3 regions of the Kocuria aegyptia genome follow, and region 3 is predicted to be linked to each of the others. Evidence: riboswitches for the same ligand, from Rfam matches in the RefSeq annotation. Region 3 holds a riboswitch; each other region holds the start of a gene.
What was found. Region 3 has a riboswitch for S-adenosylmethionine ahead of ABD220_RS15625 (ABC transporter ATP-binding protein). Riboswitches for the same ligand answer to the same signal wherever they lie in the genome.

Region 1 (3,262 bases), on a different contig from region 3:
GCGCTCGCCGCGCTCCAGGGCCGCGAGCTGCGCCTCGAAGCCGCTGCGGGTGGGGTTGGAGCCGCGGCTGTACTCGTGGCCGGCGCGCAGCACGTTGATCCCGTCCTGGGCGAACGTGGAGGTCTGGTAGATCGGCGGGATGACCGCCCCCGTCAGCGGGTCGGGCTCCTGGCCGGCGTGGACGGCGGTGGTGGTGAAGCCCCGGTGGCGGGTGCGGGTCTCGGTGGCGGACGTCATGGCGGGGCTCACTTCCGGGAGGTCTGGACGGTGTCGAGGGCCTGGCCGAGGTCGGCCACGAGGTCCTGGGGGGACTCGAGACCGATCGACAGCCGGATCGTGGTCTCGGCGATCCCGCCGGCCCGGCGCTGCTCGGGAGTCAGGCGGCAGTGCGTCATCGCCGCCGGGTGGGCCACGAGGCTGCGGGTGTCCCCGATGTTGGCGACCAGCTTGAACAGCCGGAGCGAGTCGATGAACGGGCCCACGGCGCCGTCCGGGGCGGCGAGGTCGAAGGAGAACACGGAGCCGATCCCGCGCGGGAAGTCCCGGGCGGCGATCCCGGCGCCGGGGTTCCCGGGCACGCCGGGGTGGTGGACGCGGGCAACGGTGGGGTGGCCGGCCAGGAACTCGGCCACCTCGAGGGCGGAGGCCGTGTGGCGGGCCACGCGCAGGTCCAGGGTCTCGGTGCCCTGCAGGATCTGGCTGGCGTTGAACGGGGACAGCGTGGTGCCGAGGTCGTGCACGTACTTCGCCCGGACCAGGTGCAGGTAGGGGCTGGCCCCGGCGCACTTCTCGGCGAGGCTCAGCCCGCCCCAGCGGGCACGGGCCTGGGTGAACTGCGGCCATTTCTCGGGCCGCGCGGACCAGTCGAAGCTCCCGCCGTCCACGACCGCCCCGGCGAGCGCGTTGCCGTGCCCGCCCAGGAACTTGGTGGCCGAGTGCACCACGATGTCGGCGCCCTTCTCCAGCGGCCGGTACAGGGCCGGGGACGCGAGGGTGTTGTCGACGACGACGGGGACCCCGGAGGCCCGGGCGACGTCGGCGATGCCGGGCAGGTCCGGCAGGGTGGCCAGCGGGTTGCCGATGGACTCCAGCAGGAACGCCCGGGTGTCGGGGCGCACGGCCGCGGCCCACGCCCCCGGGGCGGTCGGGTCCACGAAGGAGACCTCGATGCCGTAGTCCGCGAAGGAGTCGGTGAGCAGGTCCACCGTCCCGCCGTAGAGCTTCTCGGAGGCCACGAGGTGCTTGCCGGCGCCCTGGCCGAGGAGGGCCAGCAGCGCGACGGCCACGGCGGACTGCCCGGAGCCGGTCGCCACGGCGCCCGCACCGCCCTCGAGGTCGCTGATCCGCTGCTCGAGCACGGCCACCGTGGGGTTGCCGGTGCGCGTGTAGGTGAAGCCCGCGCGGGTCTGGGCGAACATCTGCCGGGCCGCCTCGTAGTCCGGGAACTCGAACGCCGCGGTCTGGTAGATCGGCACCGTCAGGGTGCGCTGGGTGACCTGGTCGTGGGTGCCGGCGTGGATCTGCCGGGTCGCGAGGTCGTGGTCGGTCACGGGGATGGACATGGCGCTGCTCCTGTGCCTTGCTCTTACCCGCACCGGTCGTCCGCGTGCGCCGGGTGGGCACGCCGCGGAAGATGCAGGCCGCTTCCTCATCCGAACCACCCAATGAGCATGGGGTTGGTGCGTGACCCAGTCGGAGCTTGGCGGTCACGTCTCGTGAAGCTGGAACAACACTATGCGCAGAGGTAGTCGGTGTCCCTCCGCGACGGAAGATGACGACCGTGACGGTTCATGACACCGGACGTGCGCCGGTGTCCGGTCCGTGCGTCAGGCCCGCGTGTCATGCCCGGGTGTCGATGTCCTCGAAGATCAGGAACGTCTGGGTGTCCACCACGCCGGGCAGTTGCTGGATGTGCTCGAAGATCACCTGCCGCAGGTGCACGGTGTCCACGGCCCGCACCAGGAGCATGACGTCGAAGTTCCCGCCCACCAGGGCGATGTGGTGCACGGCGGGGATCGCCTGGAGCTGGGCGCACAGCTCCCGCCAGGTGTTCTGCTGCAGCTTGAGCGTCACGTAGGCCGAGGCCTGCAGGCCCGCCCGCACCGGGTCGATCACGGTGCTGAAGCGCAGGATCACTCCCTCGTCCCGGAGCCGGTTGATCCGGGCGTAGGCGTGGGCGCGGGAGACGTGCACGGCCGCGGCGATGGCGGTCACCGACTGCCTCGCGTCCCGGGACAGCTCCTCGAGGATCTTCCGGTCGGTCTCGTCCAGCGGCACGGGGGTGGAAGGCACGGCGGGCTCCTCGGGGTGGGTCGGCGCAGCGTCCGGACCGGGTCGGACGAATGCGTGTGCTCCACGCCACACTAGAACATTTCGTCCACGCACGGTGCACCGTCTGTCTCAGACTTCTCCACTTCTCCGGCTTTGTGGATACGAAGCATGCCCGGTTCCCATACTGGGAAGACAGAGCTGCACCAGCCTTCCTGCCTCCCCGGGCCTGCGAGCGGGCCGGGACCGACCGAGGGGACATCATGAGCCAGACCGTCGAGACCCCCGAGGACCCCATCCTCCGGGCCTCCCAGACCTTCGGCATCACGCCGGAGCAGTACATGCTCCCGGCACGCGGCGAGATCCGCATGGTCGATCCGAGCGGGCGGCTGCTCGCTCCCGAGGAGCAGGGCACCGGCCCCGGCCACGAGTACCCGCTTCCGGCCCGGGACGTCCTGCTGGAGGCCTACGAGAAGCTGGTGGTCGGGCGGCGGGTCAACGACCAGAACTCCGCCCTGGTCCGCCAGGGCCGCATGGCCGTCTACCCGTCCAGCCACGGCCAGGAGGCCTGCCAGGTGGCGGCCGCCCTGTGCCTCGCGGAGGGCGACTGGCTGTTCCCCACCTACCGGGACACCGTGGCGGTCATGACCAAGGGTGTGGACCCCCTGCAGGTCATGGCGATCTTCCGCGGCGAGTGGCACGGCGGCTACGACCCGTACGAGCACCGCGTGGGCATCCAGTCCACCCCGCTCACCACCCAGCTGCTGCACGCCGTGGGCGTGGCCCACGCCGCCAAGCTGCGCGGGGAGGACACCGTGGTCCTGGCCATGTGCGGGGACGGCGCCACCAGCGAGGGCGACTTCCACGAGGCCCTGAACTTCGCGGCCGTGTTCAAGCTGCCGGTCGTGTTCTTCGTGCAGAACAACGGCTACGCGATCTCCGTGCCCCTGTCCCAGCAGTCCGCCGCCCCGAGCCTCGCGCACAAGGCGGTCGG
Region 2 (3,262 bases), on a different contig from region 3:
CTGGGCGTCACCGCGGAGGTCAGCACGTCCGGGCTCGCCGAGCACTGGTGGACGGTGCCCGTGCTGCTGCTCTCGGCCCTGCGCCACGCCCTGGTCGAGGAGGTCGTCGTGGTCGCGTTCCTCGCGGACCGGCTGACCCGCATCGGCTGGAGCTGGCCCGTGGTGCTCGTGGTCACCGCCCTGTTCCGCGGCAGCTACCACCTCTACCAGGGGATCGGGCCCTTCCTCGGCAACGTGGTGATGGGCCTCGTCTTCGCGGAGCTCTACCGGCGCACCGGGCGGGTGATGCCCCTCGTCGTCGCGCACTTCCTGCTGGACGCCGTGGGCTTCCTCGGCGCCGCCCGGTTCCTGGGCTGAGCCCGGCCCCGCCCGGCTGCGGCCCGCCGCCCGGACCGCGGCCGGGCCTCAGATGGTGACGGGCCCGTCCGGGGTGCTGAAGGTGACGGAGAGCACTCCCGGGGTGCCGTCCGGATAGCGCCAGTCGACCTCGAGGTCCTCGAGCGCGGTCTCGACGGGGGCGCCCAGCCACTCCGCGACCCGCTCCGGGGACCCGGCGATGCACATGCCCGCGAGCCCGACGTCCGTGAGCCTCGCCTGGGACGGGTGCATCTCCGGGGCGGAGTCGAAGCGGACCATGAACGGCAGCTGCGGGTCGGCGATCAGGCCCTTGACGCCGATCTGGTGCCACTCCAGGCACCGGCCGTCCGGGAACACCCGCTGACCGGGCACGGACCGGCGCCCGAGGCGCTGCTCGAAGGGGGCGAGGTCGTCGACCTCCACGACCCAGCCCAGCCAGCCGCCGCCGGCCTCGGACCGGGCGCGCACGGCCTGGCCGAAGGGAGCCTTCTCCGCAGCCGGGTGCGGGAGGACCTCGACGACCTCCACGTACTGGTGGTTCGTCAGCGGCAGGATCATGTTGCGGGTGCCGAAACGGGGGTGCACCCCGCCCTTGACCGGCTCGATCCCGAGCTGGTTCGCGATGCGCTCGGTGGTGGCCGCCAGGCCCTCCGGGCGGCAGGCGTAGGACACGTGGTCGACTCTCATGGGCACATCGTGGCACCGTGTGACTTTCGTCTCCAAATCGGCCCGCGACGCGCCGGGCGCGGTGCGGGTGAGGCCCGGCGCCGGGCGTCACGACGCGGCCCGGCTTGACGCCGTGTCGCCCGGGTCCGGAGAATGCTGTCCAGGTCATGAGCGCCAGCGTCCAAGCCCCAGCTAGCTGGCCGGCAACCCTCCACCGCGGTGGGGTGCCCTGGGTGAAGACCAGGCTCCTCGCGACCGGCGAGCGAGCAAGCGCGGGTCCCCGGCGCCCGGCCCTTCCCGGCCGCACCGCCTCGGCCGGGACGGGACCCCTGAGATCCGCAAGGAGTCCCACGGCATGTCCGACCTCCCCGCCTCCAGCACCGGCGTCTCCGCCGCCCCGACCGACCTGGCCCCGGCCGAACGCCCCACCCCGGCGAACCCCGGGGGCTGGGCCTTCGAGACCCGGCAGATCCATGCGGGACAGAGTCCCGACCCGGTCACCGGCTCCCGCGCCCTGCCGATCCACCAGACCACGTCCTTCGTCTTCCCCGACGCCCAGGCCGCCGCCGACCGCTTCGCGCTCGCCGAGCTCGGCCCGATCTACACGCGGATCGGCAACCCGACCACGGAGGTCGTGGAGAACCGGATCGCCGCCCTGGAGGGCGGCGTGGGCGCCCTCATGCTCAGCGCGGGGCAGTCGGCGACGACCTTCGCCGTGCTCAACGTCGCCGGCGCGGGCGACCACGTCGTGGCCAGCCCCAGCCTGTACGGCGGGACCTACAACCTCCTGAAGTTCACGCTGCCGAAGCTCGGCATCGAGACCACCTTCGTGGCGGACCCGGACGACCCCGAGGCCTGGCGCCGGGCGGTCCGGCCGAACACGAAGGCCTTCTACGCGGAGACGATCCCGAACCCGCGCAACGACGTCCTCGACCTCGAGACGGTCTCCGGGATCGCCCACGACCACGAGGTGCCGCTGATCGTGGACAACACCGTCGCGACCCCGTACCTCATCCAGCCCTTCCGCTGGGGCGCGGACATCGTGGTGCACTCGGCCACCAAGTTCCTGGGCGGGCACGGCACCGCCATCGGCGGCGTGATCGTGGACTCCGGGAACTTCGACTTCGGCCGCTACCCCGAGCGCTTCCCCGGCTTCAACCAGCCGGACGAGTCCTACGGCGGCCTCGTCTACGCCGAGGCCCTGGGCGCGGAGGGCCCCTTCGGCGTCAACCTGTCCTACATCCTCAAGGCCCGCGTGCAGCTGCTGCGCGACCTCGGCTCGGCGATCTCCCCGTTCAACGCGTTCCTCATCGAACAGGGCATCGAGACGCTGTCCCTGCGGATGGAGCGGCACGTGGCCAACGCCGGGAGGGTGGCCCGCTGGCTCGAGGCGCGCGAGGACGTGCGCGCGGTGTCCTGGGCCGGGCTGGAGTCCTCCCCGTGGCACGAGCGGGCGCAGAAGTACGCGCCCCGGGGCGCCGGATCGATCCTGGGCTTCGTCCTCGACGGCGGCCGGGAGGCCGGAGCGGCCTTCGTGGACGCCCTGACCCTGCACTCGAACGTCGCGAACATCGGCGACGTCCGCTCCCTCGTGATCCACCCGGCGTCCACCACGCACAGCCAGCTCCTGCCCGAGGAGCAGCTGGCCGCCGGCGTGGAACCCGGCTTCGTGCGGCTGTCCGTGGGCCTGGAGAACATCGACGACATCCTGGCGGACCTGGAACAGGGCTTCGCCGCGGCCGCGGCCGCGCACGGAGGGCAGGAGTGACCGTGACGGTCGTGGGGGGCACGGACGCCGGGACCACCGTGCGCGAGGACGGCGTGCCGCGGGTGGCCGGGATCGGCGAGCTGGAGCTCGAGTCGGGTTTCCGGCTGCCCGGGGTCCGGATCGCCTACGAGACCTGGGGGACGCTCGCCCCGGACGGCTCCAACGCGGTCCTGGTGGAGCACGCCCTCACCGGGGACACCCACGTGGCGACCGGCCGGGCCCGCCCCGGCGCCCCCGAGGCCGAGCGGCGCGCCGCGCAGAGCGGCGGCTGGTGGGAGGGCCTCGTCGGCCCCGGCGCCGCCATCGACACGGACCGCTGGTTCGTGGTCTGCACCAACATCCTGGGCGGCTGCTACGGGTCCACGGGCCCGGCGACCCCCGCGCCGCCGGAGGTGGACCCCCAGGGCCGCCCCTGGGGCTCCCGCTTCCCGCTCGTCACCGTCCGGGACTGCGTGCACGCCGAGGCGGCCC
Region 3 (3,262 bases):
AGCGCCTCGTCGATCTGCTCCTGGCCGGCCACGTCGTCGGACTCGACGAAGATCGGGCCGACCTTCTCGAGGACCGCCAGCTGCTCGTCGCCGGGCACGTGATCGATGTCCAGGTTGGTGCGCTCGAGCACCTTCTCGGCCACGGACAGCTCGATCCCGGCGGCCTCGGCCAGCAGCTGCGCGGTCTCCTCGGTGTTCTCCTGCGCCCACTCCCGGGCGTAGGCGTAGACGTCCACCACGGTCTGAGCGGCCTCGGGCTGCTCCTCGAGGAAGTTCTCGTGGGCGTTGAGGAAGCCGTAGGTGTTGAAGTCGACGTTGCGGTAGAACAGCTCCGCGCCGTTCCCCTCCGCGGCGGCCATGATCGGGTCGAGCCCGGACCAGGCGTCCACCTGGCCGTTCTCCAGGGCGGCGCGGCCGTCGGCGTGCTGCAGGTTCTGGATCGTCACGTCCCCGGCGTCCACCCCGGCCTCGTCGAGGGCCTGGAGCAGGAAGAAGTACGGGTCGGTGCCCTTGGTCGCGGCCACGGTCCGGCCCGCGAGGTCCGCGACCTCCTCGACCCCGCTCCCGGCGGTGGTGACCAGGGCGGACCACTCCGGCTGCGAGTAGAGGTCGATCACCTGGATCGGGGTGCCGTTGCTGCGGGCCAGCAGCGCCGCGGAGCCCGCGGTCGAGCCGATGTCCACCGCCTCCGCCCGCAGGGCCTCGTTGGCCTTGTTCGACCCGGCGGACTGCACCCACTCCACCTCGATGCCCTCCTCGGCGAAGGCGGTCTCGAGCCATCCCTTCTCCTTGATCACCACGGAGAGCGGGTTGTAGGTGGCCCAGTCCACCCGGACGGTGCCGCCCCCGGTGGCCTCCGCCGGCGCCTCGCCGGAGCCCTCACCGGCCATGCACCCGGTCAGGGAGAGGGCCAGGACGGCGGCGAGCGCGGGGATCGTGCGGACGGAACGCTGGGACAGGGGCATGGCGGAGCCTTTCGCAGGTGCGGGCGGTGCGGGCGGTGCGAGCGGTGCGGGCGGCGCGGACTGGCGCCGCGACCGGATCTGGCGAGCGGGGCGGGAGGGTCCGCGTCAGCGGGTCGCTGGGTGGTGGGCGTCGACGCCGAGGTGGCTGAGGAGCTGCACGCGCAGCTCGGCCAGGACGTCGGAGGCCCGGTCCCGGGGGCGTTCCCCCGGCACCGCGAGGACCGTGCTGATCGAGGCGGGAGCGGTGGGCCCGGTCCGGCCCAGGACCACGATCCGGTCCGCGAGCTGCAGCGCCTCGTCGACGTCGTGGGTGACGAGCAGGACGGTGGTGGGCTGGGCCGCGTGGATCGTGAGCAGGAGGTCCTGCATCTGCAGCCGGGTCAGGGCGTCGAGTGCGCCGAAGGGCTCGTCGAGCAGCAGGACCCCGGGGTTGCGGGCCAGGGCGCGGGCCAGGGACGCGCGCTGGGCCATGCCGCCGGAGATCGCGCGGGGGCGGTGGCGGGCGTGCGCGGTGAGCCCGACCAGGCGCAGCAGGTCGTCGATCACGGCGTCCCCCTCGTCCCGGGGCAGCCCGCGGGGCAGGCCCAGACGGACGTTCTCGCGCACGGAGCGCCACGGCAGCAGACGCGGCTCCTGGAAGGCGACCGCGCAGCGCGGGTCGATCCCGGACACCGGGGTGCCGTCGATGAGCACCCGGCCCGTCGAGGCGGTGTCGAGGCCCGCGGCGGCCCGCAGGAGCGTGGACTTGCCGCACCCCGAGGGCCCCAGGATCGCCAGGACCTCGCCGGGCCGGGCCGTGACGTCGACGTCCTGCAGGACGTGGTGCGTCTCGTGGTCGGCCGGGAAGGCCTTGCCGACGTGCTCGAACGCCACCGAGAAGGCGCGCTTCGGGGTGCCCGGCGCGGCGGACGGCGCAGAGCCCAGCAGAGAAGTGCTCATGGTCAACTCCATCGGTCCTGGCATTAGCACCTCGCACGGAGGATCAGACGGATCCGTGCCGGTTGCTGCGACGTCGACGAGCCAGGTCTCTCAGCCGCTCCGGATGGTTACGCCATCCATTGAACGGCCTCGGCGTGTTCCCTGGCAAATCCGCCGCATCCGGGGTCGCTGCGGCGCAGCGCTGGCACGGGAGCCCTCCGTGCCCCACCATGGACCCATGACGAGCCGCAACGCCCCGGCCCGGGCGGACCTGGTGCGCGACGCCTGCACGGCGTTCGGCGCGGTCCTCGACGGGCTCGGCGACGACGACTCCTGGGCCGCCACGGGATGCACGGGGTGGACGGTCCGGGACCTCACCCACCACTGCGCGATGGACGCGCTGCGGGGGCTGGTCGCCCTGCACACGCCCACGACCGCCCGCCCGGACCGGGACGCCGCGACCTACTGGACCGGCCGGGGCGGCGACCCCGCGGGGGCCGCCGAGGACCGGCGCCGCACCCGCGTGGCCGCGTCCATGGCCCGGGACTGGGACCCGGTGCGCGAGCTCTACCGCGAGTCCGCCCGGGCGCTCGTGCACGCGGCGGAGCACTGCGGCGGCGGAGTGGTCCGCACCCAGGGGCACGTGCTGCGGGTCGAGGACCTGCTGAGCACCCTCGCCGTGGAGGCCACGGTGCACCACCTGGACCTGATCCAGGACCTGGACGGCTCCCCGGGTCCCGCCGTGGACGGGCTCGCCGAGGTGCGCCGGGTGCTCACCGACCTGTGGGAGCGCGAGCCGCTCGAGCACTGGAGCGACGAGCACTTCGCCCGCGTGGGCACCGGCCGGGCGGAGCTGACCGCCCCGGAGCGTGCGGTGCTGGGCGCGCACGCGGACCTCCTGCCGCTGTTCTCCTGAGATTCCCGCCCGCGAGCCGGCACGTGTCGGCGACCGCTCGACCTTGAGCGCGTCCGGTGGCGGACACGTGCAATCTCGCGCGGAGGGGGGAGTTCCGTGCCAGGCTGGTGCCATGGCCCGCAACGACCCCGCCGTCCTCGACCGTCTCATGTCCCGGCCCGGCCGGTGGGCCGTGGTGGGACTGACCGGCAACACCGCCCGCCCGGCGCACTCGGTCGCCCGGCGGATCCGGGACGACCTCGGCATGACCATCGTCCCGGTGAACCCGAAGGGCGAGCCGGTGCACGGCGAGCCCGGCTACCGCACGCTCGCCGAGGTGCCGGGACCGATCGACGTGGTGGACTGCTTCGTGAACTCCCGCCGCGTCGGCGCGGTGGTGGACCAGGCCATCGCCGCGGGCGCCGCGGCGGTGTGGCTGCAGCTGGGCGTCGTCGACGAGGCCGCGGCCGCCCGGGCGGAGCAG

Region 1: it holds a riboswitch for S-adenosylmethionine, as region 3 does, so the genes downstream of both, ABD220_RS12500 (O-acetylhomoserine aminocarboxypropyltransferase/cysteine synthase family protein) here and ABD220_RS15625 (ABC transporter ATP-binding protein) in region 3, are expected to answer to the same signal.
Region 2: it holds a riboswitch for S-adenosylmethionine, as region 3 does, so the genes downstream of both, ABD220_RS01000 (bifunctional o-acetylhomoserine/o-acetylserine sulfhydrylase) here and ABD220_RS15625 (ABC transporter ATP-binding protein) in region 3, are expected to answer to the same signal.

What each region holds. Positions count from the first base shown of each region.
Region 1 covers NZ_BAAAOA010000029.1:139,597-142,858, reverse strand. Annotated here, with positions in the region: gene ABD220_RS12505 (cystathionine gamma-synthase) at 1-237, opposite strand, end outside; gene ABD220_RS12500 (O-acetylhomoserine aminocarboxypropyltransferase/cysteine synthase family protein) at 246-1,562, opposite strand; SAM riboswitch class IV at 1,600-1,721, opposite strand; gene ABD220_RS12495 (Lrp/AsnC family transcriptional regulator) at 1,840-2,292, opposite strand; gene ABD220_RS12490 (thiamine pyrophosphate-dependent enzyme) at 2,532-3,262, shown strand, end outside.
Region 2 covers NZ_BAAAOA010000005.1:74,195-77,456, forward strand. Annotated here, with positions in the region: gene ABD220_RS00990 (CPBP family intramembrane glutamic endopeptidase) at 1-357, shown strand, start outside; gene ABD220_RS00995 (VOC family protein) at 406-1,044, opposite strand; SAM riboswitch class IV at 1,187-1,302, shown strand; gene ABD220_RS01000 (bifunctional o-acetylhomoserine/o-acetylserine sulfhydrylase) at 1,379-2,791, shown strand; gene metX (homoserine O-acetyltransferase MetX) at 2,788-3,262, shown strand, end outside.
Region 3 covers NZ_BAAAOA010000046.1:283,280-286,541, forward strand. Annotated here, with positions in the region: gene ABD220_RS15620 (aliphatic sulfonate ABC transporter substrate-binding protein) at 1-965, opposite strand, end outside; gene ABD220_RS15625 (ABC transporter ATP-binding protein) at 1,071-1,904, opposite strand; SAM riboswitch class I at 1,910-2,014, opposite strand; gene ABD220_RS15630 (maleylpyruvate isomerase N-terminal domain-containing protein) at 2,122-2,799, shown strand; gene ABD220_RS15635 (CoA-binding protein) at 2,912-3,262, shown strand, end outside.